DNA from 3 places in the Psychrobacillus sp. FSL H8-0483 genome. Region 1 is predicted to be linked to each of the others. Evidence: riboswitches for the same ligand, from Rfam matches in the RefSeq annotation. Region 1 holds a riboswitch; each other region holds the start of a gene.
The links. Region 1 has a riboswitch for S-adenosylmethionine ahead of MHB48_RS00905 (O-acetylhomoserine aminocarboxypropyltransferase/cysteine synthase family protein). Riboswitches for the same ligand answer to the same signal wherever they lie in the genome.

Region 2: it holds a riboswitch for S-adenosylmethionine, as region 1 does, so the genes downstream of both, mtnW (2,3-diketo-5-methylthiopentyl-1-phosphate enolase) here and MHB48_RS00905 (O-acetylhomoserine aminocarboxypropyltransferase/cysteine synthase family protein) in region 1, are expected to answer to the same signal.
Region 3: it holds a riboswitch for S-adenosylmethionine, as region 1 does, so the genes downstream of both, MHB48_RS17415 (bifunctional homocysteine S-methyltransferase/methylenetetrahydrofolate reductase) here and MHB48_RS00905 (O-acetylhomoserine aminocarboxypropyltransferase/cysteine synthase family protein) in region 1, are expected to answer to the same signal.

Annotation. Positions count from the first base shown of each region.
Region 1 covers NZ_CP152052.1:167,510-177,615, forward strand. Annotated here, with positions in the region: gene MHB48_RS00860 (multidrug resistance efflux transporter family protein) at 1-622, opposite strand, end outside; gene pepT (peptidase T) at 635-1,861, opposite strand; gene MHB48_RS00870 (lysoplasmalogenase) at 1,898-2,551, opposite strand; gene MHB48_RS00875 (RDD family protein) at 2,677-3,084, opposite strand; gene MHB48_RS00880 (M3 family oligoendopeptidase) at 3,099-4,796, opposite strand; gene MHB48_RS00885 (DUF2087 domain-containing protein) at 4,957-5,712, shown strand; gene MHB48_RS00890 (GIY-YIG nuclease family protein) at 5,733-6,086, shown strand; gene MHB48_RS00895 (YdcF family protein) at 6,314-6,877, opposite strand; gene MHB48_RS00900 (glycerol-3-phosphate acyltransferase) at 6,920-7,561, opposite strand; SAM riboswitch class I at 7,702-7,817, shown strand; gene MHB48_RS00905 (O-acetylhomoserine aminocarboxypropyltransferase/cysteine synthase family protein) at 7,932-9,224, shown strand; gene MHB48_RS00910 (homoserine dehydrogenase) at 9,351-10,106, shown strand, end outside.
Region 2 covers NZ_CP152052.1:4,060,512-4,070,617, forward strand. Annotated here, with positions in the region: gene MHB48_RS19985 (TetR/AcrR family transcriptional regulator) at 1-522, shown strand, start outside; gene MHB48_RS19990 (MFS transporter) at 1,029-2,252, opposite strand; gene MHB48_RS19995 (ABC transporter permease) at 2,343-3,362, opposite strand; gene MHB48_RS20000 (sugar ABC transporter ATP-binding protein) at 3,337-4,842, opposite strand; gene MHB48_RS20005 (sugar ABC transporter substrate-binding protein) at 4,905-5,984, opposite strand; gene mtnA (S-methyl-5-thioribose-1-phosphate isomerase) at 5,981-7,036, opposite strand; gene mtnK (S-methyl-5-thioribose kinase) at 7,033-8,223, opposite strand; SAM riboswitch class I at 8,298-8,453, opposite strand; SAM riboswitch class I at 8,627-8,732, shown strand; gene mtnW (2,3-diketo-5-methylthiopentyl-1-phosphate enolase) at 8,883-10,097, shown strand; gene MHB48_RS20025 (2-hydroxy-3-keto-5-methylthiopentenyl-1-phosphate phosphatase) at 10,103-10,106, shown strand, end outside.
Region 3 covers NZ_CP152052.1:3,581,800-3,591,905, reverse strand. Annotated here, with positions in the region: gene kynA (tryptophan 2,3-dioxygenase) at 1-492, shown strand, start outside; gene kynB (arylformamidase) at 503-1,144, shown strand; gene MHB48_RS17425 (protoporphyrinogen oxidase) at 1,559-2,944, shown strand; gene MHB48_RS17420 (nuclease-related domain-containing protein) at 3,087-4,043, shown strand; SAM riboswitch class I at 4,261-4,365, shown strand; gene MHB48_RS17415 (bifunctional homocysteine S-methyltransferase/methylenetetrahydrofolate reductase) at 4,443-6,302, shown strand; gene metH (methionine synthase) at 6,283-9,720, shown strand.

The sequences.
Region 1 (10,106 bases):
ATAAGATCCAAGCGGGCATGGAAGCGATTGTCATACCTAAAACCCGTTGAAATGTATCCAGTCGACCGTCTAAATGCCCCATCATCTTCCTATTCCCTAATGGATAAGAAAATGCCGCTACTATAACGGGTAAAATTCCAAGAAGGATCATACTTAACGAAATAGCTTGCGTATTAGGAATCTGAATGAGGATAATACCTATTAAAATAACTAATGAGATGAAAAGAGAGACGATTGGAATTCTTTGTTTAATAATTCGATTCTTCACCTTTATAGAAAATAGTGGTGCTAGAAGGACACCGGCCACAATTGTAAATTGCCACATTCCAGATATCAACCAGCCTGGCCCATAGCCTGCTGCAAACGTTAGTGGAGCATAGAACAATACGAAACCAACAAAGCTCCATAACAGCCACTGCGTCGGAGCAGTTTTTAACTCTTTAAATGTGGAAGATAGACCTTTTCGATAAGATACGATAATAAACAAAAATGGCACCATAAAAAAGAAACGGAGGGAAGAGCTCCAAAGCCAACTTCCTCCGGATATTTCCATCGAACGATTTAGTATAAAGGTTACTGCAAAAAATAAAGACGCTAAAATACCAAGTAATATTTCACGCAAATGACCACCTACTTACGCTTGTTTTTCAAACGCTTGAATAATACCTTTTACTACTTCTGTTGCTTTCTCCATAACATCCACTGATATAAATTCATATTTTCCGTGATAATTTTCTCCACCTGTAAACACGTTTGGAGTAGGCATTCCCATATAAGAAAGTTGAGATCCATCTGTACCACCACGAACTGGAATAATGAGAGGTTCGATATCTAATGAAACCATCACATCTCTCGCTACATCTACAATTTTCATAACAGGGGTAATTTTTTCACCCATATTGTAATATTGATCGTTTAATTCAACTGAAATAGCAGCATCTCCGTATTCTGCTTTAATTTTCTCTGCAGTATCTAAGAACAATTGCTTTTTCGCTTCAAATTTTTCGCGGTCATGATCACGGATTATATAGCTAAGTTCGGTTTTTTCAACATCCCCATTAATATTCATTAAATGGATAAATCCTTCATAAGCTTCTGTTTTTTCGGGAACAGCATCTGTTGGCATATGTGATTGGAACTTAGTCGCCAGGGTAATCGCGTTTACCATTTTCCCTTTTGCAGAACCAGGGTGCACACTTGTGCCATTTGTTACAACTTTTGCACCAGCTGCATTGAAGCTTTCGTATTGCAATTCACCAAGAGGGCCACCGTCCAATGTATAAGCGAATTTTGCTCCGAATTTCTCCACGTCGAATTTATGAGGTCCACGGCCAATTTCTTCATCAGGATTAAAGGCAACACGGATTTTTCCGTGTTTTACTTCTGGATTTTGAATGAAATATTCCATTGCGGTCAAAATGATTGCAATACCTGCTTTATCATCGGCACCTAAAAGGGTAGTACCATCAGTTGTAATAAGTGTATGTCCAACATAATTGTTAAGCTCAGGGAAATCCTTTACAGTCATAACTGTGCTTGCGTTCAAGTTGATATCTTGGCCATCGTATTTATCGATACGCTGAGGGTTTACGTTTTTCCCTGTGTAATCTGTCGCCGTATCAACATGTGCTAAGAAACCGATTGTCGGAAGATCTTTGTCTGTATTAGAAGGTAAAGTAGCAAACAAATACCCGTTTTCATCTAAAGTAATTTCCTCCAAACCTAATTCTGCAAGTTCTTTTTCTAAAAGATGAAGCAAATCCCATTGACCTTCAGTAGATGGGCAAGACGAGCTAGAAGCGTCAGATTGTGTATCTATTTTTGCATAGCGTGTTAAGCGCTCGATTAATGTTTCTTTCATGAGAATAAATCCCCTTTCAAAATTATAAGTATATTCTTATTTTAGCAGATTCTTTCGGGATGCGGAATAATGAGCATAGATACTAAAAGCAAATAAAAATTGTGCTCCATAATAGGGAATCATAATAAAGGCGTCCGAAAAGGGAATATCAATAATAAATTTATTAATCGCAAGTACAGAGTCCGAGAAAATAAATAAAATTGCCCCAATGATAGCAAATTTATTAGCCGTTTGAAAAGCATTCCAACCCATCGTTAAAATAACGAGCATATAGATAACTACTGCAACAGTTAAAATATATTCACCTTGTGACCATACAGTACCTGCAATCCAGATGCCCATTGCAACTCCATACGCAAGCAACATTACAGCAGCCCATTTCGGAATAGGTATTGCTTTTATTTGTCTAAAAGCGAAAATATACCAAATGTGCCCGATTAAAAATGTAATAAGACCAATAATAAACCAATAAATTAATCCATCCGCAAGCATACATATAAATAGCCCAATGAGTATGAGCATTTTATACTTTTTGGGCTCTCCAGCAGGTTGCAAAAAAGCAAACAATAAAATTAGTAGCATTGGAATTAGTTTAAAAATAATTTTAGTAGATACAGGATCTTCTGGTATGAAGAATATATAAACAATTCCCATAACCGCAATGAAAACCGAAATAATTTTACTCCACATAAAAAAGCAACACCCCTCTATTCTTATATTCGTTACTGAAATTTAATATCCTGCAATATTGTATGCGAAAGAAAAATAAAAAAAGAACAAGCCTAAATAATTGCTCAAGCTTGTTCTTGCATCTTTTAATATTCTGGGGGATTACTAGTTACATACGTTCCTGCGATAAAATCATGAATTGCACGTTTGTCTTCTCGTAGTCCTACCATAAAAGCACTCACGATAACGCCTATTCCTAAAGTGCACACATATATAAAACCAGCAACAATAACTCGTAAAATCATTGTTCCAAAGCCAGGTTTTGTGCCATCTACTTTCACAATTCGAATACCCAATATTCTCTTTCCGACTGTATATCCATACCATAAAACAGGAACAATTAATGAGTAGAGCATGTTCCCAAAGCTTGTAATGGGAGTTTCCTCCCAATCCCCAACGAGTAGGTAGCTAATAATTGAAAGTGGAATACCAATAATTAAACTATCAAAGATACCTGCGAAAAAACGTATCCAAAATCCAGCCGGGTTTGTCATTATTCACTCCCTTCTTACAAAGCAGAGTCATCCACGCTATTTAAATATTCTTCAATAGAACCAATTACCGATTCTACACAACCGTCTTCAAATGGAGAGATTAGATTCGCTTCTGCTACTAATTTTGTGAACGATTTAGAACCGCCTAGCTGGCAAAGGTGTAAATAATCTTTCCAAGCAGCTTCGTGATCTTCTCTTGAACGCTTCCAAAATTGGAATGCACAAATTTGCGCTAATGTATAATCGATATAATAGAATGGACTGTTGTAGATATGTCCTTGACGTTGCCAAAAAGCACCCGCTTCTAAGTAACTATTACCATCATAATCACGGTGAGGTAAATAAATCTCCTCAATTTTTTTCCAAGCAGCTTTTCTTTCAGTTGGTGTCATTTCTGGATTTTCATAAACAACGTGTTGGAATTCATCTACAGCTACACCATAAGGTAAGAATAACAAGCCACTACTTAAATGAGCGAATTTATATTTGTCTGTTTGCTCTTTAAAGAACAATTCCATCCAAGGCCAAGTGAAAAATTCCATACTCATCGAGTGAATTTCACAAGCCTCGTATGTTGGCCAAAGGTATTCTGGAATTCCAATATCGCGGCTGGAGTATACTTGGAATGCGTGCCCTGCTTCGTGAGTTAACACGTCGATATCACCAGAAGTTCCATTAAAATTAGAGAAAATGTATGGAGACTCATAGTTATCGATAAATGTACAATAACCACCTGATTCTTTTCCTTTTTTAGCAACTAGGTCCATTAAATCACGATCAATCATAAACTGGAAAAACTCAGCGGTTTCAGGAGATAACTCTTCGTACATTTTCTTTCCATTCTCTACAATCCACTCAGGTGACCCTTGTGGGGTAGCATTTCCAGACAAGAAATTAAGGGATTCATCGTAAAACTTCATATTATCAATCCCAATTCTCTTCGATTGGCGCTCATATAACTTAGTTGCAACAGGTACGATAAAGTCACGAACTTGATCACGGAATTTTTTCACCATCTCCGCATTATAATCGATTCGATTCATACGGATATAGCCTAGCTCCACAAAGTTTTTATATCCAAGCTTCGTAGCAATTTCATGACGTACCTTTACAAGCTGATCATAAATATCATCGAACTTCGCTTCATGCTCTTGGAAGAAACCGAATCTTGTTTCCATAGCTTTTATACGTACATCACGATCCGTTGATTCTCCGTATGGGCCAAGCTGGGCAAGTGTCAATGTTTCCCCGTTAAATTCCACTTGTGCAGAAGCAACAAGCTTCGAATAGTCAGAAGACAATTTATTTTCCTTTTGCAAAAGTGAAATCACTTCAGAAGAAAAGGCTTTGATTTGAAAATCAGCAAGATCAAATAATTGGCTGCCCCATTTGTCTTCTAATTCTTTTCTAAAGGGTGAATCAACAAGTGCTTTGTAATATTCTGTAACCAACTCTTCTATCTCTGGAAGTATTCCATCAAAATGATCACGTTCGTTTTGATAAAATTCATCATTCGTATCAATAGATGCACGAATGTAAACTAAATTAGATTGCGTCGAAAAGTCATTGCGAAGTCCATTCAGTTCTTGAATTGTTGCACTTTGTTCTTCAACTGAAGAAGCTTGTTTAAACTTTGCCAATGCCTCACTAAACTTTACTTTGCCTTCTTCTAGATTTGGTCGTTTGTACTCATAATCTTGAAATGTAACCAAAGGTATTCTCCTCTCGATTGCTTCTTAGAATAAAAGCGTTTACAACTTAATTGTTTAATATTTTCAGATAAATTGCAACTATTAAAATTAAATTGATTTTTTATAGACGTTATTATAAAATGTTTATAAAATAACAAACAAAGATTGGGTGTGTTTATTCGTGGAAATTTCAGAGCTGTTTTGGAATGCTGACGCCAATCAATTAAGGCAGGGTTACAAGGAAGAAAAAGAAGTATTTGTTTGCCTATTATGTGGAGAACAGGTAGAGAAAGGGCTTATTTATCCTGAGGATAATGTGCTCTATGAAGCAGAACGTTATATGAAACGGCATATCGAAACGGAGCATGGATCTGTATTCCATTATCTAATCGGGTTAAACAAAAAATTAACCGGATTAACCGACCATCAAAATAGTCTCCTTCGATTATTTTATGAAGGAAAAAACGATGCAGAAATACAATCAGAGTTAAATATTGGAAGTGCATCAACCATTCGCAACCATCGCTTTGTATTGAAGGAAAAAGAGCGCCAAGCAAAAATATTCTTAACGATGATGGAATTGTTGAAGGAAAAAGATGACCATGCACCAACCTTTCTTCCACTTCATAAAAATGCAACGATGGTGGACGACCGTTACAATATAACAACCGAAGAGCAGCAAGAGGTTGAAAAGAAATTTTTCCTAGCAGGAATAGACGGGCCGCTAGTAAAATTTCCAAAGAAAGAAAAACAAAAGCTGGCTACACTTCGTGTCATCATCAAACGATTTGAACTAGAACGCATCTACAGCGAAAAAGAAATAAACGAGGTACTTAAAAATGTATATGCTGACTTCGTCACTTTGAGACGTTATCTAATCGAATACGGCTTTTTAGATAGAAAAGACGATGGCAGTGCGTACTGGGTGAAAAACTAAAGTAGAGGATTGGATAAAAAATGGAGCGAAAAAAGGAACTAAAACAAGAGTATAAAGAAATTAAAATAGAAGGTGGCATCTATGTCATCACGAATAAACAAAACGGAAAAAAGTTTGTCGCTTCTACACGAAACTTCAAAACATTAAATGGCACCAAATTCACGTTAGAAACAGGAACGCATACCAATCGATTACTCCAAGAAGATTGGAAACAATTCGGTAAAGAAGCATTTGAAATCGAGCAAATAGAAGTATATAAACCATCTAAAAATCATTCCACGTCTGAAAAGAAAGAACTAGAAAAGCTCTTGGAAAAATGGATGGAACAATTACAGCCATATGGGGAGAGGGGGTACCATACGAAGAAAATTTGAAGTAGAAAGGCTTCCGAGGAATTGGAAGTCTTTTTTGAATGAGTTAATACAGTCTTATTTACAGGTTGAAATATCATCCTTTACTAGACAAACTGCGTCCGAACGAGAGCGATTCCACTCTTACGAGAGCTCACCATGTCTATGCAAGAGCCGGCGTGTCCAAACGAGAGCAGTCCGGACGGAAATGAACACGACAAAAAAATGACCCCAAACGTACACATTCGGAGTCATTTCCCTACAATATAGGTTTTCAGTAATGCAGCGCGTTCACGTAAACGCGACTTCATTTCGCTAATTTTTGGTGTCTTAGCTGCTACAACATCTGCGTCCCAATCGATCTCTTCTGCAAGAATTTTCGCACGTTGTAAATGGTAGTCACTTGTAATAATCGTTACGGATTCTACGTTTTTCGGTAGGAGCTTTTGAGAAAATAGCAAATTCTCATAAGTAGAAGTAGATTGATCCTCTACGATGAGTCTATCTTCCGCTATTCCGTGCTCCAATAGAAAAGCTTTCATGACCGCAGCTTCTTCGATGTCTTCGTCCGGTCCTTGTCCACCAGACAATACAAGCTTCACATGCGGATTTTCTGTAGCATAAGTTAGTGCAGATTCCAATCTATAACGTAACGCGAGGGAAGGGATATTGCCTTCCTTCACTTTGGCACCAAGAACGATGGCGTATTCATTCGAGCCATCTGCTTTAGGTTCCAGTCCATCATTGATCCATTTACTAGTAAGCATCCACATACCGAGTCCGCTAGAAGCAATCACTAATAAAGGAATAAGCACAATCCACCTCTTCTTTTTGTTTATGCAAATCACCCATTTCATTTACATGGAAGTCTTCTTTTTCCTTAGAAATGCAGATATCCTTGGCTCTTCTTTCCTAGCTAAGCGTTGGAAGTTTTCGATATGCAAAATAGACGCCATGAATAATAAAAGTGCAGCAATCGCAATTGGTGCAACTCCATCTGCAGTCCAAATAGAAGCACCCACAAATACAAAGTAAAATACAAATACACCAATTAATAAATAATCTGTTAAAAAAGTAGCACCAATTAATAATAAAAGACCGATTAGCCCAATAGGCCAATGAATAGCCAGAAGCACACCAATAATGGATGCAGTCCCTTTTCCACCTTTAAAACGAGTGTAAATGGGGAAGTTATGTCCTAAAATGACTGCGGCACCAGCTAGATAAAGTAATAAATCCAACTCGATAATTGAAAAAGTAGCAAATTGCTCTGTAAAAAAGCGAACACCGATAATAACGAACACACCTTTTAAAATATCGATTGCTGCAACTAACATCCCGTACTTCATTCCAAGAACAATTGCTGCATTGGAGGCACCAGAGTTTTTTAAGCCTTCTTTTTTTATATTCACTCCACTAAAAAATTGGGCTACCTTTGAACCGTGCATAGCTCCAATTAAATAGCTAATTACTATGATGCTAATACTCCAAATTACCATCGTATGTCACTCCCTAAAAAGTATTCCACTATATTAAACGTATCAAGTACAAAGAAGTTTCAGAATTTTTGTGAAAAACACTTGACGAACAGATAAATAGAATCATATACTGTGTAACAAGATGGAAAAATAATCTAATACTCTTATCAAGAGTGGCGGAGGGACTAGGCCCTACGATGCCCGGCAACCAACAAGTTCTAAACTTGGAAAGGTGCTACATCCTACAAATTCAGGTTACGAATTTGGAAGATAAGAGGAGGAACATGCGAAATCGCACCCCTCTTCTAAATTGAAGAGGGGTTTTTGTTTGTTCTCAATCCTCTCCCGACTCCGAAGTATCCATCTAAACTACTTTCTAGGAGGAATTCAAATGACAAATCTTCAACCAGAAACACTTCTTTTACACGGTGGTCAACAACCAGATCCAGTAACAGGTTCACGAGCAGTTCCAATTCACAAAACGACTTCTTTTGTATTTCGTGACACAGAGCACGCACAAAATTTATTTGCTTTAAAAGAATTTGGTAATATTTACTCTCGTATTACAAATCCTACTGTAGATGTTTTTGAACAGCGAATTGCTCTACTAGAAGGTGGAACAGCAGCAGTTGCCCTTTCTTCAGGAATGGCAGCAATTGCATTTTCTATTTTGAATATTGCGGGAGCAGGAGACGAAATTATTGCAGCGGAAAACTTGTACGGCGGTACCTTTAATTTATTTGCACATACATTGCCACGCTACGGAATTACAGTTAAATTTGTAGATTCCACAGACCCAGAAAATTTCCGAGCAGCAGTTACAGAAAAAACAAAAGGATTTTTCGCTGAGATTATTGGTAACCCAAGTTTGAACGTGTTAGATGTTGAAAAAGTGGCAGCGATTGCAAATGAAGTAGGAGTTCCTCTTTTAGTAGATAATACATTCGCAACACCATATGGCTCGAATCCGATTAAACATGGTGCTCATGTAGTCATCCACTCTGCGACGAAATGGATTGGTGGTCACGGTACAACAATCGGAGGAGTAGTAGTAGACGGAGGAAACTTTAATTGGGATTCAGAGAAGTTCCCTGGATTCACAGAGCCAGACGTAACCTATCACGGCTTGCGATATGGCATTGATGTGCCTACCGTAGCATTTGCGATTAAACTACGCGTTCAATTGCTTCGTGATTTTGGTCCATCCTTAAGCCCAGATGCAGCATTTTCTTTCCTTCAAGGGTTAGAAACACTTCATCTACGCGTTCCTAAGCACAATGAAAACGCACAAAAAATTGCAGATTATTTATCCAATCACGAGGGTGTTGAATGGGTTAACTACTTAGGATTAGAAGAGCATCCATCTTATGAACTGGCACAAAAGTATTTATACAATGGCTTTGGTTCTATTCTTACATTTGGGGTAAAGGGTGGAAAAGAAGCTGGCCGACATATTATCGATAACATTGAAATTTGGTCGCATGTAGCAAACGTAGGTGATGCAAAATCGTTAATTATTCACCCTGCATCTACCACACACCAACAATTAACTCCTGAAGACTTAGTGAAATCAGGTGTTACAGAGGACTTAATTCGCTTGTCTGTAGGGTTAGAAGCAGTGGAAGACTTGCAAAATGCACTTGATAAAGTACTTGTAGGAAAAACAAATGTCCTCTCTAGATAGAATTTTGTTGTTAGTTGAGAGAAAATAGTCTACAATATGTAAAATAGTCAATCAATGTTCGGTTGGTGTTTTATTAGAATATGAATATTTGAACTCAATTGTGCAGATTCATTTGGAGGAGAAAGTATGGCGAAAATAAAAGCAGCAATCTTAGGTTTTGGAACAGTTGGCCAAGGGATTTATCATATTGTGAATGAAAAAAGAGAAGACTTAAAAAACTCGTTAGGATTGGATATTGAAATTAGTGCCATTCTAATTAATAATTTATCGAAAGATAGACCAGAAACGCCTGGCGTACTAGTGACAGATAATTTCGAGGATATTATGAATATCCCTGGCCTTCAGGTTGTCTTTGAAGCTATAGTCAATGAAGAACCAGCGTATAGCTATTTATGTAGAGCGATTGACAATGGGTGTCACGTTATTACGGCAAATAAAGTGATGTTTTCTAAATATAGTATCCCACTACAAGAACGCTCAAAATCACGTGGTGTCTTTGTCGGCTTTGAAGCGACTACTGCAGGTGGGGTTCCGGTTATTAAAACACTGAAAAATTTACTTCAAGTGAATTCGGTGAAGAAGATTCAAGGGATTTTAAATGGAACTTCGAACTATATTCTAACGCAAATGCGTTTAGATGAATGCCAGTTTGACGATGCGCTAAAGGAAGCACAGGCCCTTGGTTATGCAGAAGCAGATCCGTATAACGACATTTCTGGTCAAGATGCATTCCGAAAGCTAATGATTTTAAGTGCACTTGCTTTTGGTAAGCAGCCAAACTGGAAGGACGTAAGAGTTGTTGGAATCGATGGGATTTCTTTAGAAGATGTTAGAAAAGCGAAAAAAGAAGGGCTTCGTTATCGTCATGTTGCAGAAATTGAA
Region 2 (10,106 bases), 240 kb from region 1:
ACAAGTGAAATCGCTAAAAAAGCTGGGGTCGCTGAAGGCACCATTTTCCGACACTATAAAACGAAAAAAGAATTGCTCGTTTCCATTGTTGCTCCACTCATGACAACACTAATTGGTCCATTCATTGTAAAAGATTTTCACAAAGTACTAGATCAACCTTATGAAAATGCCGAAGACTTTTTAAGAGCAACGATTGAAAACCGAAGAGAGGTTATTAAAAAGCTTCTTCCCGTTATCAAAATAATGATTCAGGAAATCCCTTTTCATCCTGAATTGAAAGAGCAATTCCTAGAACAGATTGCGAAAAAAACATTCGATCGAATTTTGATTGTTATTAAAGATTATCAAGATAAAGGTCAATTAATTGAAATGCCTTCTGCAAGTATGGCTAGACTAGCCACCACCAGTATTCTTGGTTACTTAATTTCTCGTTACATCTTATTCCCAGATAGTCAATGGGATGATGAATTGGAGACAGAGCGTACCGTCCAGTTTATCCTACATGGAATAGGGAAAAGATAATAAAAACACATGATAAAAATTGGTGCACATCCTTATCTTGTGAGCACACCATCGCATCATGAGTAAAAAGAACATTCTATATCAAAATTGGAAGATTTAAATGAATTGAGGAAGAAATACAAGGATACGTTACCAACATAACGATAAAAAGGGGCTGTCTAATAAGCCCATAAATTGAAGCAGGTGTAGAAAAACGAGTCTTTTTCTACACCTGTTTTTTGTATCCTTTTTATTAAAATTACTATTTTTTGTAGGCAATTGATTGTAGTGAAAGACGGCGACTCCAGCGGGAATAGCAGATGTTTTCTGCACCGAAAGCGAAGCGGCAGGTGCATGCGCTGAAGGCCCCGCAGGAGCGAACAAAGGAACGAAGGCTAAGAACGCGCCACCTCGTGTGGCAACGCCTTCGTGACCAACATCGTGTTGGCCTGAGGAGACTGAAGCCATGCCCGCGGAAAGCGTCCGTCTTGGAACGGAAATCAATACATTGGAAAAGGGAACATCTCTCAGTCACTATATGACTTTAGGGACAGCCCCTTTTTTGATCGTAGATATACAAAAAGAAATCCACCTGCACTTAAAAGTCGTAATACAGAGCTAATGTCCATCGCTATTTCCATACTTAAGTGGTCCAATAGCCAAATACCTATTTGTGGAGCGATGAATGCAACAAAAGCAAGCAATACATTATAGGTCGTAATACAATACGTTCGTGATTGTTCCGGTGATTGCTCCAATAATAAATTAAATAATATCAATACAGTACCCGACAAGAAAAATCCAGATATCGTTTGGATAAATGTTAAATAATATAAGTTTGTAGATAACACAGTTAAAAAAGGTGTTGTAGCCATTCCAACTGCCGCCCATATAAAAACAAGCATATTGGACTTTTTATCCGCCCACTTCTTCCATAAAGGAAACGTTAAAAACTGCATAAGCAGACTACCAACCGAAAACATACTAATCCAAAAGATTGTTGCCCCTGCTACCCGTACATTATAAATATTGAATAACCCCCATGCCATTTGCCACGCAAAATTAAAAAATAACGCAGCAGCTAAAAACCAAACATAGTTGGCATCTTTAAAAATGCTCCAGTCCATGGATTTTTTTTTCACTAGTTTATTCTCTACTGGCACGACATCCTCTTCATGCTTCAATAAGAATAAAACCTCTAATAATCCAAAACCAAAAGCTATTGCAAAAAGAATTTGATACGCAGTAACGTTTTCAGAGGCATCTTTCATTAAGATACCAATAAGTAATGTCGATACAAGCCCAACCATCGTTAGTAGACGATTTCGATCACTGAAGAATTGCCCTCTTCTAGATTCACTGACCATTCCACTAATTAAAGTTTGCCATCCAATAGTGGCTACCGTGTTCGGAACACTAATGAATGCAATAATACCTAAAAATGCCCAAGCTTGTAGCGAAGGTGAGGGTAAATAAACTACGATCACAATCAACAAAAACATGAGTCGAGCAAGTAAAACAGACATCGCAACTAGTTTCTTTTGCGCTTCCGCCCGATTTAGTAGTATAGCTGCTGGTATTGTCATTAACAAAGCAATCAAAGGAGGTAATGAACTAATTAACCCCACTTGATAATTGGTTGCGCCTAATATTGTAATCGCGAAAATTGGAAAAAAATTATTCGAAAAGTTAAGTGCAATAGTAGATGCCATGCCATGGTAAATACTAACCTTTTCATTATACGTTCTCATTCTGTCAGCCCATTCAATAAATAATAGTGTATATGCTAGAATTATATACTTGCACGCACAGAAAACAAGTACTTCGAGACACAAAATTTATTATATTTGGTTGAATCGTTTTTTAGCATAAACATACGTAACTGCAAGTGCTGAAACTAGTACCATTCCTTTAATAATATCAAAAGCATAATACGGCAAGTTTAAAATGGTTAATCCATTTAGTAAGATACCAATAACAGCTGCTCCAAAAAATGTGCCAATAGCGTTTGGTTTTCCAGCTCCCAATACGGAATATCCTACAAAGACAGCTGCTACGGCTTCCATTAAAAGCGGTGCACCCGCGTCAATTTGACCAGAACCAACACGTGCAGTAAATAATATACCTGCCATAGAAGCAAAAATACCCGAAATCACGTATGCCGCACATTTCACTTTTCGGATATTCACTCCTGACAAGGTTGCGGCTTCCGCGTTTCCTCCTGTCATATATAGCACACGTCCCCAACGAGTATGGTGGAGTACAACATAAGCGAGCAACACCATTACAAGCATAATCCATACCGGAACTGGTAATCCAAGCATTCTTCCTTGACCAATCCACAGGAATGCATCCGACAATTGACCTGGGGCAGTTCCACCGGCAGTAAGAGGCATATTATTATAAATCGAATAGCCTTCTGTGTACGTGCGATGAAAACCTGCAACAATATACATCATACTTAACGTTGCGAGTAGATCAGGAATTCCTATTACGACGATCAGAAAACTGTTGAGCAATCCGACTAACGCGCCAATTAATATTGGTAAAATTAACACAAGCCAAAGTGGCATTTCATACCATACCATTAGAGAAGCTGTTATGACCGTAGATAGAGACATGGTTGAACCTACAGATAAATCAAAACCCCCTACTACTAGTGTAAAAGTCACACCTAACGCTAAGAGAGTAACGATAGAAATGGAACGTAATATATCTGTAAAATTTCCATATGTAAAAAAAACATTACTGATGGAGCTAAAATATAAAATAATTATAAATAATAAAACGATGGCCCCGTATTTAAAAATAAATTGAATACCTTGCTCTTGTAAATTATTCTTCTTTTCCCCCGCTTGCATACAGCAAAATCCTTTCTTGGGTCGCATCTGCACGTGAAAACTCCTTCACGAATTGACCATTATACATAACTAAAATACGATCCGAAATACCGATTACTTCTTGTATCTCGCTAGAAAAGTATAGGCAACCTTTCCCGTCCTCTGCTAGGTCACGAATTAGCTTAAAAATGTCCTTTTTTGCACCGATATCAACACCTTTGGTCGGTTCATCAAATAAATAGACTTTGGAATTACGTGACATCCATTTTCCAATAACTACTTTTTGTTGATTTCCCCCACTTAAATGGACAAGCGGTGTTTCTGTGTGATCTGTTTTAATTTGTAGTCGATTAATGATATCCTTTGCAAAACTTTTTTCAGCTCTTTTATTCATAAATAATAGGCCTGAAAATTTTTTTAAGTTCGGAAAAGAAGTATTCGTTTGTAAAGACTCATGCACAAAAAGGCCTTCTTTTCTGCGTTCCTCTGGAATAAGTGCCATGCCGGCACGTATTGCATCCTCGGGATGTTTTACGTTTAGGTTTTTACCTGAAAGCATTACACTACCCTTTTTTTGTGGACTTGAACCAAACAACACTTTGGCCAGCTCCGTTTTCCCTGCACCAACGAGTCCTACAATACCAACAATTTCTCCTTCTGAAACAGTAAACGAAAGATCCTTTAATTTTTGACCATCTGATAATCCTTTTACCTCGAGTATTGTTTCTCCTAATGTATAATTTCGCGTTACCTGCTCCTGATCAAAAGAAGCACCAAGCATTGCTTCTATAATAATTTCTGGTTCTGCATCTAGTGTATGAAAAGTTTCCACTAGCCTTCCATCACGCATTACGGTAATTCGGTCACTTATTTCAAACACTTCTGGAAGTCGATGTGAAATAAATATACAACTAACACCTTGCGTTTTTAGTTTGTTAATTACTGAAAAAAGCTTATCTGATTCATGAAGTGACAAAGGAGCAGTTGGTTCGTCGAAAATGATTATTTTTGCTGAGCTAACAAGGGCTCTTGCAATTAATACTAATTGTTTTTCAGCTAAAGTAAGTTTAAATGCTGGTTGTTGTACTGCAATGTTTTCTACTTGCAGTTGCTTCAGTGCATGGCTCGCCTCTTTGTACAACTTCGAGGTTGAGATGAACAAACGGTTGCTAGTAGCAATTGTATCTAGCATAATATTTTCAGCAACGGATAATTCAGGAACAATTGCTGTATCCACTTCTTGATAAACGCAATAAATCCCTTGGTCTTTTGCCGCTTTTGGTGATCGGAGTCGAACATTTTCACCGTCTATCCAAATCTCCCCTTCGTCTTGTTCGTACACGCCTGATAAAATTTTTATAAGCGTACTTTTACCCGCACCATTTACACCGAGCAATGCATGCACTTCGCCTTTTGCTAGATGAAATTCTGCGCTTTCTAGTGCTACCACATTTCCAAATGATTTACGTATTGAATTCATTGAAAGAAAAGGATTTGCCATAAATACACTCCTTTCTAAAAAAGAAACTGTCCACTTTTAAGGACAGCTGCAATTAGTTGAGGTTATTGATTTTCTAACTCTTTCAATGCATCTGTGTAACCTTGTTCGCTGGCACCCCAGCCTTCGATAAACTCATGTAAGTCATTTGTTGTCACCGTTTCTGCTGGAAGTTTTTCTGCGTCAACAAAAACTGGTTCTAGGACAACTCTTTCCTCTGGAGTCTCTCCATTTATTTTTTGATATAAATAGCGAACTTGAATACGCCCTATATCCATTGGATCTACAGCAGCTGAAGCTGCCCATGGACTATTTTCTTTTTGAATCATTTGTAAATCTTCATCGCTCATATCAATACTATAAACTTTTATATCCGTTCTACCTGCTTGTTCAATCGCACGAACTGCACCTTTTGCAAATTCATCCCAAGCCGCCCAAACAGCTGTAATTTCCCCCTTATTTGGGTATTGTTTTAAAATTGCTTCCATTTGCGCTTGAGTGTCTAGTGCTGTATTTTGTGTAGCTGCACCGAAAGTTGCGATTTCCTTAATTCCTTGATTTTCTTTTAAAAATTGCTCATACGCAATTTGTCTTCTTTCCATTGGAGCAAAACCTGCTACCCATATTTTTACTATGTTAGCTTCTCCATTTGCATCAATTGCTAATTTTTCTAAAGTCATTTCAGCCATCTTTTGATCGCCTTGCTCTAATACTGTTATCCCTTCCACTTCCACGCCTGCATCAAAAGCTACTACTGGTATTCCTTTATCAACAGCATTTTGTACTCCTTGGTTAAGCGCTTCTTTTGTTCCGTGATCAATTAATATTCCATCCATACCTTGGTTTACTGCTGCATCAAGGTTGGAAGCCATTTTAGCTAGATCCCCTTCAGAAGTAAACACCGTGACAGTTCCACCAAATTTCTCCACTTGTTCTTTTACACCTTCAATGTACTGAGCCGAGAAAGTACCGAGGTTTTGTTGCATAACTAATGCAATTTTCTTACCTGCTAATGGATTATCGGAAACCTCCGATTTAGTGGAAGCAGGTGCTTCTTCCTTTGTTTCTCCTTTTGGTTGACATCCTGTTAATAAGACACCAATTATTAATAGTACCGATAAGATCCAATGTATTTTTGTTTTCATGATCTTTCTCCTTTTTCTGTTCCCAATAAAGCGGGAATATTTTTATTGTATTCCGGGTAGATGATTCCTTTTTCGGTAATGATTGCTGTAATGTATTTGCCAGGTGTGACATCAAATGCAGGATTAAATACTTTTGTATTTAATGGGGCTACTTGCTTTCCTGCAACATGTGTTATTTCATCTGATGGACGTTCTTCAATCGGTATTTCTTTTCCATTTTCAATAGTTAAATCAAAAGTGGAAGACGGTGCAGCCACATAAAACGGAATTTGATATGCAGCCGCTAATAATGCCAGGTTAAGAGTTCCAATTTTATTAGCAGTATCACCGTTTGCAACTATTCGGTCTGCTCCAACAATAATTGCTTCAATTCCTTTTGCACCGATTGTATGTGCGGCCATACTGTCTGTTATCAGCGTAACGTCAACACCTGATTGCTGAAGTTCCCAAACAGTCAGTCGTGAACCTTGAAACACTGGTCTAGTTTCACAAGCGAATACTTCAAACCGTTTTCCTCGTTCGCTTCCAAGATGGAAAGGGGCTAACGCAGTTCCATATTTTGCAGTTGCAATAGATCCTGCATTGCATATAGTCATAACTTTCGTCTGATTTTCAAGTAAGGAGAGGGCAAATTCACCAATATTTCTGCATGATGCTTCGTCTTCCTTATGAATGACGATAGCTTCCTCTAACAACAGTTCCTTCGCTTCTTGAATAGTTGCAGCATCTTTAGCTACTCTTTGCAAACGATCTAACGCCCAAACTAAATTGACGGCTGTTGGTCTTGATTCCCCTAAATACAAGGCATCCTTTTCCAAATGCTGATAGAACTCTTCTAATGTATTTGTTTCGTAATGCTGAGCAGCTCTAGCTAAGCCATATGCAGCTGTAATACCAATAGCAGGAGCCCCTCGTACTTTTAAAGTAACAATTGCATCGTACACATCTTCTATTGTTTCTAGTGTTAAATAGTCCACTTCAAGAGGTAATTTCTGCTGATTTATAATTCTAAGTTTCTTATTGGTCCACTCTATCGATAACGGAATACTCATTTGTGTAACTCCTCCAGTAATGCAATTACTGCATGAATAGATTTAATTTCATTGCGTTTTAATATGAGTGCTTCCCCTATTAGTAAAGCCTGTTTTTTGAAAAGGATTCGTTTTTCGTCATCTGCAATCCCATCCAAATCCTTCACATGTGCTAACCCGATTGTACGCCGAATTAATTCACAACCAGCAAAACCTAGTGTATCGGTGAAAATTTTATCCAATACGTACTCTTCAAATCCCTCAGTATCTTTATAGGATTCAATACCTTTTGATTTCCATAGTGTAGAAAAGTTGGATGAAAACACTTCCCACGTTTGTTCGATATGATCGAGAATCACAATTCGCTCTTCCGCTTCTCTTGTAATGGATTGCACCATCATATTTGCTAAAAATAATCCAACATCGAATCCCATAGGTCCATAAAAAGCAAACTCTGGGTCTATCACTTTCGTTTCTGTTTCGCTAGCAAAGATACTTCCTGTATGCAAATCTCCATGAAGTAATGCTTCCGCTTCCGTCAAGAAACTTTTTTTCAATTTCGCGACTTCCAGTTTTAATGGCCCATTATTCCAAATAGCTTCCACTTCTTCTCTCAACGAAAGTTCATAGTCATTTGTATCGTGATCAAAAAATGGATCCGTGAAAATAAGATCTTCTGTAATTTTACATAGCTCTGGATTAGAAAACTCAGACACTAGTCGTTTTTTTTCAAACGGGTGTAATGCAAGATCAGATGTATGGAAAAGGGTTTGAGCAAGATACTCCCCAATATCCTTTGATAGCTTCGGATAAGATTCATAATGAATTAATCCTTCGCGTGCAATTTTTAAATGGGATAAATCCTCCATAACCGTAATTGCAAGTTCCTCGTCGCTCGCGTATACAGTCGGAACCAATCCAGTCGCAAATTCACCGTGTTTTTTTAATGCATTAGCTTCAATTACGGCACGTTTTAACGTTAGTGGCCAGCTTTCTCCAATCACTTTTGCATATGGTAAAGCCTGTTTGATAATGAGACTTTTCTCTCCATTACATTCCTTTATGTGAAACACATAATTTAGGTTACCATCACCAATTTCGCGACAATTTAATTCCGCTTCCTTTGGAAAGAAATTCAGTTCTTTCGCATATAAAATTGCACGCTCTTCTGTTAATGATTCATATTGTTTTTTTGTAGTTATCATCATTCTTCTCTACCTTTCATTTACAAAATAAAAAGCCTCTTTCAAAAGAAAGAGGCGTAGAATAAGAGACTTCTCGCCTCTTATCTTTCAGAAAGTTACCTTTCTGATGGAATTAGCACCGTGCCTTACGAGAATATACATCTCGGCGCGAAAAGCGCCCCGTTTCACAACGGTATTACGGTCGGTTGCTGGGCTTCATCGGGCCATTACCCTCTGCCTGCTCTTGATAAGAGTGCTATTACTTACAAATTTATGCTATTTGAAATGAATCCTAGCATATTAGAAAAAGAGTTGTCAATAATTTATTTCAATAAAAAAAACATTCTAAAAATTATATTGACAATCTTTCTGTTGCATGAAATAATCATTATTAATTTGACAAAACTAATCTCAATTGAATAAATTTTTCTTATTTAGAGCAGGTGGAGGGACGAGCCCTATGATACCCGGCAACCGGTCTAGTTACTAGACACGGTGCTAATTCTTGCAGTCCATTGACTGGGAAATAAGAAGTCGTTAAACCTTTAACCTCTTCTTTTTTGAAGAGGTTTTTTATTTCGAGAAAAGCGAAAGGCGCCAGCTTATCCGCAACTGCGACGAGCTTAGCAAAAGCCCTTGCGCCAAGGTGAAGTTGATTTTATCTAAAAGGATTGTGATGAATAATGAGTAGTGTAACCTCTCTTTATCAGGTGTACGGTAAGCCCGGATCTTTTGAAAAAAAAGCAGAGGGTATCGCACTTGGTTTAACAGTTGGATCCTGGACGGACTTACCATTACTTGAACAGGAACAATTAAAACAGCATAAAGGAAATGTTGTTTCGATTACAGAATTTGAATATGTTCACCATCCGCTGAAACCAGACCAAATCAAAGCGGAAATAAAAATAGAATATCCTAGTGCTAATTTCTCGGCAGATTTACCAGCCATTTTAACAACTGTTTTTGGCAAACTATCGCTCGATGGTGAAGTGAAGCTTTTAGATTTAGAATTTTCTCCAGAGCTTTTGACTAACTTTCCAGGACCAAGATTCGGTATTGATAGTATCCGTGAGCTACTAGGGGTATATGGTCGCCCCCTCATCATGAGTATATTCAAAGGAGTAATTGGTCGAGATATTAATTACTTAGCAGAACAACTTCGACACCAAGCGCTCGGAGGAGTTGATCTCGTAAAAGATGATGAAATTCTTTTTGACAATCCGCTTACTCCTTTTGAGAAACGTGTCACAACTGCTCAAGAAGTATTGCATCAAGTGTATGAAGAAACCGGACACCGAACGCTCTATGCCGTTAACTTATCTGGACGAACATCCGGATTAAAAGCAAAAGCACAAAAAGCAAAAGAACTTGGAGCAGATGCTCTTTTATTTAACGTCCATGCATATGGCCTTGATGTACTTCAAGAACTAGTGGAAGACCCGAATATCCAATTACCGTTTATGGCTCATCCCGCTTATAGCGGTGCGTTCACATCTTCCCCATTTTACGGGGTTGCTACTCCACTACTACTTGGAAAATTAACACGTTATGCAGGAGCAGATTTTTCATTATTCCCTTCACCTTATGGAAGCGTTGCACTAGAAAAAACAGCAGCACTCTCGCTTGGTGAAGAATTGACGAAAGTAAGTGCAATAAAACGAAGCTTTCCAGTACCTTCTGCAGGTATTCATCCTGGCTTAGTTCCGCTATTAATCGAGGACTATGGAATCGATAGCATTATTAATGCTGGTGGAGGCGTACATGGCCATCCTGCAGGTGCTACTGGTGGAGGACTCGCTTTTAGGCAAGCTGTATCGGCTGTGCTTGACGGAATTCCTCTTTCAGAAGCTGCAAAACAATATAGTGAATTAAAAAAAGCAATGGAACTGTGGGGGTAAGCATTATGA
Region 3 (10,106 bases), 720 kb from region 1:
CTGGGAAAAGCATCTGGTTTTCAATCTTTTCAATACCGACAAATTGAATTTGCCCTCGGTTTTAAAACGAAACATATTCTTAAAATCTATGAGAAGGACGTAGTACTACATGAGCAATTAACAAAAGCATTCCTTGCACCAAGTATTTACGATGTAGCGATACAAGCATTAGCAAGAGCAGGGTTTGCTCTTAACACGGAAGTAGTGAAGCGTGATTATTCGATAACATATGGTGGAGATGAGAGCGTTGCGGAAGCATGGAAGGAAGTATATCGAAATGTCGATCAATATTGGGACTTATATCAATTAGCAGAAAAGTTAGTGGATGTAGAGGATTGGCTCCAGCAATGGCGATTCCGACATATGAAAACAGTTGAACGTATTATTGGCTTTAAAGTTGGGACAGGTGGCTCATCAGGAGTTAATTATTTGCGCAAAGTCCTCGATCATCGTTTTTTTCCAGAGCTATGGGATTTACGAACAACTTTATAGAGGTGAATAGATGGAAAAACAATGGATCGATATATCGCAACCTTTATCCAATAAAATCGGTACTTGGCCAGGCGATACAGCCTTTCAATTTGACATAGCATTTTCAAAAGAACAGACTGGTTCTGTTAATATCGGTCGGATCATGACAAGTGTGCATACCGGAACCCATGCGGATGCCCCGTTCCATTTTGATAATGACGGACCGACGATTGACATGCTCGACGTAAATATTTATATTGGCCGTGCTAGAGTATTTGATGTAATAGGAGTTAATGAAATCGGACGGAAAGAACTAGAAAGATTTGAGTTAGATGGCGTGGAGCGTTTATTATTAAAAACTGCTGCTAATGTTTGTGTGGAGCAGTTTCCTAGTCACATTCCCGTGCTGAAAGAAAATATAGGTGCTTTCTTGCAGGAAAAGGGTATTTTCTTAATCGGAGTGGATCGTCCTTCCGTTGATTCTCTCGATAATAAAGACTTACCTGCCCATTATGCACTCTATCATCACGGCGTCCATATTCTAGAAAATTTATTACTCCAAGATGTGGAACCTGGCGATTATGAATTGATTGCCCTGCCGTTAAAGATTCAAGGAGCAGATGGCAGTCCAGTGCGAGCTGTACTTAGAAAGATTACTGGGGCTGTCCAATAAGCCCATAAATTGAAGCAGGTGTAGAAAAAAGAGTCTTTTTCTACACCTGTTTTTTGTATACTTTTTATAAAATAACTATTTTTTTGGAAGCAATTGAATGTAGTGGAAGACGGCGACTCCAGCGGGAATAGCGTGAGCTGAAGACCCCGCAGGAGCTCGCGACGAGGAGACTGAAGCCATGCCCGCGGAAAGCGTCCGTCTGGAACGGAAATCAATACATTAGAAAAGGGGCCATCTCTCAGTCACTATATGACTTTAGGGACAGCACCCTTGAAATTTGACAATCCTGAAAACTATTAGAGATTTTTTGCAGAAATACATAGGAAGAGTGAGAGAAATCATACTATATATTTTTATTACTGCTTATACTAGGGATAGTGAGTTATTCTTGATTACATAGAAGGAGTGATAATTTTGAAGAAGGTAGTTGTAGTAGGTGGAGGAATTACAGGACTGTCCACTATGCATTATTTACATAGACTTAAAATAGAAAAATCACTAGATGTCGAATTGGTTTTAGTTGAATCCAATGATTACTTAGGCGGGAAAATTTACTCTGTTAAAGAAGCGGATTTCATCATGGAAGTGGGAGCAGATTCTATTGTTGCTCGCAATACAGGCGTTATGCCATTGGTAGAAGAACTGCAACTACAGGACGAGCTTGTTTATAATGCAACGGGAATTTCCTATATTTATACAAACAATGAGCTACACGCAATACCAGCGGATACCGTATTCGGAATTCCTACTAGTGTGGAATCTTTAAATAGCAGCACATTAGTATCTGAGGCTGGAAAACAGGAAGCATTAAAAGATTTTGATTTACCAAATGAAAGCTTTACGAAAGAGAGTTCCGTTGGTTCATTTTTAGAGCATTTTTTAGGAAAAGAATTAGTAGCGAAACAAATTGCTCCAGTATTGTCCGGCGTATATTCTGGGAATCTGGACAAGCTAACCATAGCTTCTACGTTACCTTACTTAATTGATTATAAAAACAAATACGGTAGTATCATAAAAGGCTTAGGTGAAAATAAATCACAGTTTCAGGCTGCTGCGAATAAAAAATTCATCTCTTTTAGAAATGGACTTTCGACGTTAATCGATCGTATGGAAGAAGAACTGAATGAATCTACTATTTTAAAAGGAGTCCACACAACGAAAATTGTGAAGAAGGGGACAACTTACGAAGTATCATTATCTAGCGATGCGTACATTGAAGCAGACTACATAGTGTTAACTACTCCACATAATGTTGCGCAAGCAATATTGCAAAATGAGGAATTAGATAACGATTTTAATAAGCTAAAAAACTCGTCACTTATTAGTATTTATTTGGGATTTGATATTCCAGATGAACAGCTCCCTGCGGAGGGAACAGGTTTTATTGTTTCTGAAAATAGCGATGTGAAATGTAATGCATGCACATGGACAAGTCGTAAATGGAAGCACACATCCAAAAACAGTCATTTACTTGTGCGTATGTTTTATAAGAGCACTAATCCCGCGTATGAAGGCATGAAGCATATGAGCGAGGACGAGCTAGTAGAAGTGGCTTTACAAGATATCGAAAAGAGTTTGAAGCTAAATGGTAAACCCCAAGTGGTAGAAGTAACGAAATGGAATGATCTAATGCCAAACTATCATTTAGAGCATGGCGAAGCAATTAAATCGTTGAACGAGAAAATGGATTCACTGTTTCCTCACGTAATGCTTGCAGGATGTTCCTATTATGGGGTAGGTATAGGAGCTTGTATTAAAAATGGGAAAGAAACGGCTGAGTTAATAGCTGAAAGAATGTAAGAATTTAATTGTGAATGCAAATTTGGGGCCAAAATATAATTTTGGTCCTTTTTTTATTATGGAAATGGAATTGTCGGTGTTTTAGTGGAATTTACATTTATTGTTCATGTGATACGATGCGAATGGGGGTGGTTTATTGATAGTGAAAACACGTTCGAATGAGTACAGTTATATTGGTTTAAAGTTGTTAGAAAGACGATTGCCAGAAATGCACGGCATGAAGGATTTGATTCATTCGAAAATGCATATGGCGAAGGCTGGAATTCACGGGGAAGTGCGAGTGGACGGGGTGTTTCAGAAGTATTCCTTTCCGTTTGAGTACGTGGTGTTGCATGATATAAGTTTAGAATCGTATGGAAAGTTTCAGATTGATACAGTATTTGTTACGCAGTATTATGCGGTTATTTTAGAGAGTAAAAATATAGGTGGAAGATTGCGTTTTAAGCAAAATCCTTTGCAGCTAGAACGAGAAAATGATGAGGGGAAAGTGGATGTGTTTGAAAGTCCAGAGGGACAAATGGAGCGCAATATATGTTTGCTCGATGACTGGTTGCAAGTACGCGGAGTGAGGATTCCTATTTATGGTGTGATTGTATTGACGAACGCAAAGGTATTGGTAGTTGAGTCATCTGTTAACTACCCTACAATACTTCATCAAACGATTCCTGTGTTTCTGAGGAATATTACTCGAGAGAAAATGTGTTTAGAGGTGGATGAAATGCATGAGTTAGCAGAGAAAATGGTGGCTAGCCATCAATCGTATTTTCCTTATCCTATGTGTGGTCGATGGGGCATCCACCCGAATGATTTGCTGACTGGGGTTTGTTGTGAGAAGTGTGAAAAGTTAGGAATGGTGAAAAGGAAAAATGGCTGGAACTGTTTGAGGTGTGGTTATGTGGAACGACTCGCTCACGAGAAAGCGATTTGGGAATGGTTTGTATTAGTTGGGGAGAGTATTAATAATCGGCAGTGTCGATATTTTTTGAAGTTGGAATCTTTCCAATCTGTTTCACGTATATTGAATTCAATGGAGCTTATGAGAGAGGGATCAGCAAAAAGAAATACACTTTATAAGTGGAATTGGGACTTAAATAGGTGAATCGGATAATAAAGTAAGATTATCGGATAATAAACAATCATAATCGGATGATTACCCATGAAAATCGGATAATAAATAAAAGAATCGGATAATAACCAATAACAATAGGATAATCTTCTCACCTCTAATCTGAATATCTAGAAGATTCGAAACACATCTTGACGCTTTAGTTGAAGAAAGGTAGTATAATCCTAATAATAAAAAACTGAATAGTGAATTCTTATCAAGAGAAGCTGAGGGACTGGCCCTTTGAAGCTTCAGCAACCAGCCGAATGGTCAGGTGCTAAATCCAGCAGACATATTATGGTCTGAAAGATGAGAAGGTACGAATTTTGCATACTCGTAAAGCCTTCTTTTTCATAGAAGGCTTTTTTTGTATTTTAGAGAGGATGAGAGCGAATGGGATTGTTAGAGAAATTGCAAACAAATATGTTAACTGCAGACGGAGCAATGGGGACGCTGCTTTATTCATACGGAATTGATTATTGTAATGAAGAATTAAACATACAGAAACCTGAGATTGTAGAGAAGATTCATCAAGATTATATCGCTGCAGGAGCAGATATTATCCAAACGAATACATATGGAGCGAATGCGATTAAGTTGGCGCGATACGGGTTAGAGCATCAAGTGAAAGAAATCAATGAAGCGGCGATGCAAATTGCGAAGAGAGCTGCTGCACCAGGAGGACAATTTGTGCTTGGGACGATCGGTGGCATCCGAGGAATACGTAAGAGTGATGCCTCCATCAGTGAAATTATTGCAACGCTTGACCAGCAAGCAACTCAACTTTTATCGGGAAATCCAGATGGTTTACTGTTAGAGACGTACTATGATTTGGAGGAGCTAACGACCACTGTGACGTATTTGCGCAAGATGACGGATACGCCAATCATTGCCCAAGTATCGATGCATGAGCCAGGTATCTTGCAAAATGGCTTATCGCTAAATGAAGCCTTGCATCAGCTAGCAGCAATTGGGGCCGACATTGTAGGAGTCAATTGCCGATTAGGACCTCATCATACAATCCAAGCGTTTGAAGCGGTCACGCTCCCTGAAAAAGCGTTTCTTTCTGCTTATCCAAATGCGAGTCTGCTCGATATAGAGGATGGACGTATTGTATACGAATCCGAAGCAGATTATTTTGGTAAAGCAGCATTATACCTAAGGGAAGCAGGTGTCCGTTTAATCGGTGGATGCTGCGGGACGACACCAAAACATATAGAAGCGGTGAAAAAAAGAATCGGTAATTTACCTCCGATTACAAATAAAATCGTAAAGTCGAAAACAGCCATTGTTATTCAAGAAGCAGAGCCAACAATCAATCAGCCACTCCACGAAAAAGCGAAGACGGAAAGAACGATTATTGTTGAACTGGATACGCCCCGACATTTGGATACATCTACTTTCATGGAAGGGGCCGACAAGCTTTATGCCGCTGGAATTGACGCAGTCACGATGGCGGATAATTCACTAGCTTCTCCGCGAATTAGCAATATGGCAATGGGATCCATGCTAAAGCTGCAAAATAATATTCGTCCACTTGCACATATTACTTGTCGTGACCGCAACTTGATTGGCTTGCAATCACATTTAATGGGGCTTGATGCACTTGGCATCCATGACATACTGGCTGTAACTGGCGATCCAACAAAAATTGGAGATTTCCCAGGTGCAACAAGTGTTTATGATGTCTCCAGCTTAGAGTTGCTTCAATTAATTAAACAGCTAAATGAAGGTATTTCATTCTCGGGAAAATCGCTTCGAAAAAAAGCAAACTTCTCCGTTGCAGCAGCTTTCAATCCAAATGTTCGCATACTCGATCGTGCTGTCAAGCGACTGGAGAAAAAAATAGAATGTGGAGCAGATTATTTCATCACGCAGCCTGTTTATACAAAAGAGAAATTGCATGAAATATATGAAGCAACCAACCATCTATCTACACCTATTTTCATTGGCATTATGCCGCTCACGAATAGCCGTAATTCGGAGTTCTTGCATAATGAAGTGCCTGGTATTAAATTATCAGACGAAGTGCTGGAACGTATGCGCTTATGTGGCGAAGATAGAGAGCGCGCGACTGCGGAGGGTATACAAATCGCGAAAGAACTAATCGATACTGCTGCAGAATTATTTAATGGTATTTACATCATTACGCCGTTTTTCCGATACGATATGTCACTGGAATTGATTCGCTATATTAAAGAGTTTGATGAAAAGAAAGCGAGAGAAAACAGTTATGTCCAAACATCTAATTGAGCAGCAGCTTCAAAATAGAATACTTATTATCGATGGTGCGATGGGTACGATGATTCAAAATGCCAACCTTTCCCCAGAAGATTTCGGTGGAGAAGAATACGACGGTTGTAATGAATATTTGAACATTATAAATCCAAATGTTATTGAACAAATTCATCGGGAATACTTAGAAGCTGGTGCTGATATCATCTGTACAAATACATTTGGTGGAACTCCAGTCGTGTTGAATGAGTACAATCTAGGTGATCAGGCACGTGATATTAACCTTCGCGCAGCGCAACTTGCGAAGAAGTGTACTGAAGAACTTTCTACACCAGAATGGCCGCGTTTTGTAGCTGGAGCAATTGGACCAACGACGAAAACATTATCAGTCACTGGTGGAATTACGTTTGATGAATTAACGCATGACTTTTACGTGCAAGCAAAAGCTTTAGTCGAAGGTGGATCCGATGTTATCTTACTAGAAACGAGTCAGGATATGCTGAATGTGAAAGCTGCTACAATCGGAATAAAACAGGCATTTGAAGAAACGGGAAAAGAACTTCCTATTATGATTTCGGGCACAATCGAGCCAATGGGAACGACGCTCGCTGGTCAAAGCATCGAAGCCTTCTACATTTCCATTGAGCATATTAAGCCACTTTCTGTTGGATTGAATTGTGCAACTGGCCCTGAATTTATGACGGATCATATTCGTTCCCTTTCGGAGCTATCAGAAGGTTATGTAAGCTGTTATCCGAATGCAGGGTTACCTGACGAAGAAGGGCATTATCATGAGTCACCGGAATCGCTCTCTAAAAAACTAAGAGGCTTTGCAGAAAAAGGCTGGCTAAATGTAGTCGGTGGATGCTGTGGAACAACTCCTGCACATATCCAAGCAGTTCGCGAAGCAGTGAAAGACCTTGCACCACGCAAACGAGCAGAAGCAGGTCATGGCCATGTTGTGTCTGGAATTGAACCCCTTCAATATGATGAATCGATGCGTCCTTTATTTATTGGAGAACGTACCAATGTTATTGGGTCTAGGAAGTTTAAACGATTGATTGTAGATGGGAAATTTGAAGAAGCTTCTGAAATTGCGCGTGCCCAAGTAAAAGGTGGGGCACATGTAATTGATATTTGTCTTGCAAACCCAGACCGAGATGAGCTGGAGGATATGACACATTTCATGAAAGAAGTCGTAAAAAAAGTGAAAGTGCCACTTGTCATTGATTCGACGGATGAAAATGTTATTGAAGAAGCATTGAAATATTCACAAGGAAAAACAATTATCAACTCGATTAATTTAGAGGACGGAGAAGAACGATTCGACGCGGTTATGCCCCTTGTGAAAAAGTATGGAGCAGCAGTAGTAGTCGGAACGATTGATGAAGTTGGAATGGCTGTTACACGTGAGCGCAAGCTCGAAATTGCAGAACGTTCGTATGATTTGCTTGTAAACAAATGGGGACTTGCGCCAGAAGATATTATTTTTGATCCATTAGTATTTCCAGTAGGTACGGGGGATCAACAATACATTGGTTCGGCAGTAGAAACGATTGAAGGTATTCGATTAATAAAAGAAAAGATGCCACGTACCTTAACGATTCTTGGCGTAAGTAATGTATCATTTGGACTTCCTCCAGTAGGACGTGAAGTATTAAATGCGGTTTATCTATACCACTGTACACAAGCGGGACTTGATTATGCGATTGTGAATACAGAGAAATTGGAACGATTTGCGTCTATCCCGAAACAAGAAGTGGAAATGGCGAATGAGCTTTTATTCACAACGACGGACCAAACTCTTGCTGATTTTACAGACTTTTATCGAGATAAAAAGAAAGAAAAGACAGAAGATGATATTCCAAAAACGGTTCCTGAGCGTCTTGCTTATTATATTATCGAAGGAACAAAAGAGGGGTTGATTCCTGATTTGGAAGCTGCACTTCAAATGTATGAAACTCCTCTGGAAGTCATCAATGGACCATTAATGGAAGGGATGTCCGAAGTGGGGCGTCTATTTAATGACAATCAACTAATTGTTGCAGAAGTACTTCAAAGTGCGGGTGTCATGAAAGCATCTGTTGCCCATTTAGAGCAATATATGGAGAAAAAAGAAGATGACTCTGGTAAAGGGAAAATCGTGCTAGCAACTGTAAAAGGCGATGTACATGATATAGGGAAAAATTTGGTGGATATCATTTTAAGTAACAACGGATATAAAGTGATTGACGTTGGAATTAAAGTAACGCCTGCTACGCTAATCGAAGTAATTCGGAAAGAAAAGCCTGATATCATAGGCTTGTCCGGGTTGCTCGTTAAATCGGCGCAGCAAATGGTTATTACAGCACAGGATTTTAAAGAAGCGGGTATTGACGTTCCGATTCTTGTAGGGGGAGCAGCTCTTTCTAGGAGATTTACTGAAACTAAAATTTCTGCGGAATATGATGGTCCAGTGCTGTATGCAAAAGATGCGATGCAAGGACTTGATCTTGCAAATCGTTTGCAAAATGAGGAAGATAAAGTGGTTTTATTACAGGAACTCGATGTACAGCAAGAAAAACGAAAAGTGGCAGAGGCTAATCGCGCGTCCAAGCAAGCGGTTGCTGTTTTAGAGAAACCAGTGAAAACTGTCCGAGAGGATGTCCAGGTTTACCAACCGAAGGATCTTCGTCGACATGTGCAGAAAGATTATTCAGTTGCTCATCTTCATCCGTATGTAAATATGCGAACACTAATCGGGCATCATTTAGGGTTAAAAGGGTACAGTGAGAAGTTATTAGATGAGGGGGATGATCGTGCAACAGAACTTCATGAATTAGTAACAGGATTCTTAACTTCAGGTATTTTAAAACCACGAGGGATGTATCAATTTTTCCCGGCACAATCGGATGGAGACGATGTAATTATTTATGATCCGGCAGATTCTAAAACTGAAATTGAGCGTTTCACATTTCCGCGGCAATCAGCAGAACCATTCCTATGCCTTGCTGATTACTTGAAGTCCGTGGCAAGTGGTGAAATGGACTACGTAGCATTTATGCAAGTAACTGCGGGTCATGGCGTTCGTGCCGAAGCAACTAAACTAAAAGAACAAGGAAAGTTTTTAGAAAGTCATGCATTACAGGCTACTGCCCTAGAAGTGGCAGAAGGATATGCGGAACGAATTCACCAAGAGATTCGAGATCAGTGGGGCTTCCCTGACGCAACAGACTTTACGATGCGAGAACGTTTCGCAGCCAAATATCAAGGGCAACGATTCTCCTTTGGATACCCAGCTTGTCCAAATCTAGAGGACCAAACAAAATTATTTGGCTTGTTAAGACCGGAAGATATTGGCGTACAGTTAACAGAAGGATTCATGATGGAACCAGAAGCATCTGTTTCAGCAATCGTATTCGCTCATCCAGATGCGAGATATTTTGTAGTGGATTAATTGTAATCGCCAATCCTTGTTTTCCGCTATAGGCGGACGCTTTCCGCAAGGTGAGCGATAAGCCAACCCAGCAACTATGCGTAATTTTGTGTTGTCTTATCTGTCTCACTCATCCCGTTGGAGTCGCCGCCTGCCGCTTCAATCAACAAACTCATAATTGAAACCAGAGCATATGACAGAAAAATAGTTAGCATCCAATTTATTTAGCAGCGAAAAAGCTCCCGAAATTACATCTTCGGGAGCTTTTATTATAAGTAGGATAGAATTAATTCTCTGATTATCCAGAAGAGTACTAACATGTTGCATAAAGTTGCAGGAGGGTGACGGAAAGACGAAAGCCATAAGATTACCAAAAAGGAGAGGAGGATCGTGACGCTAGTTACGAT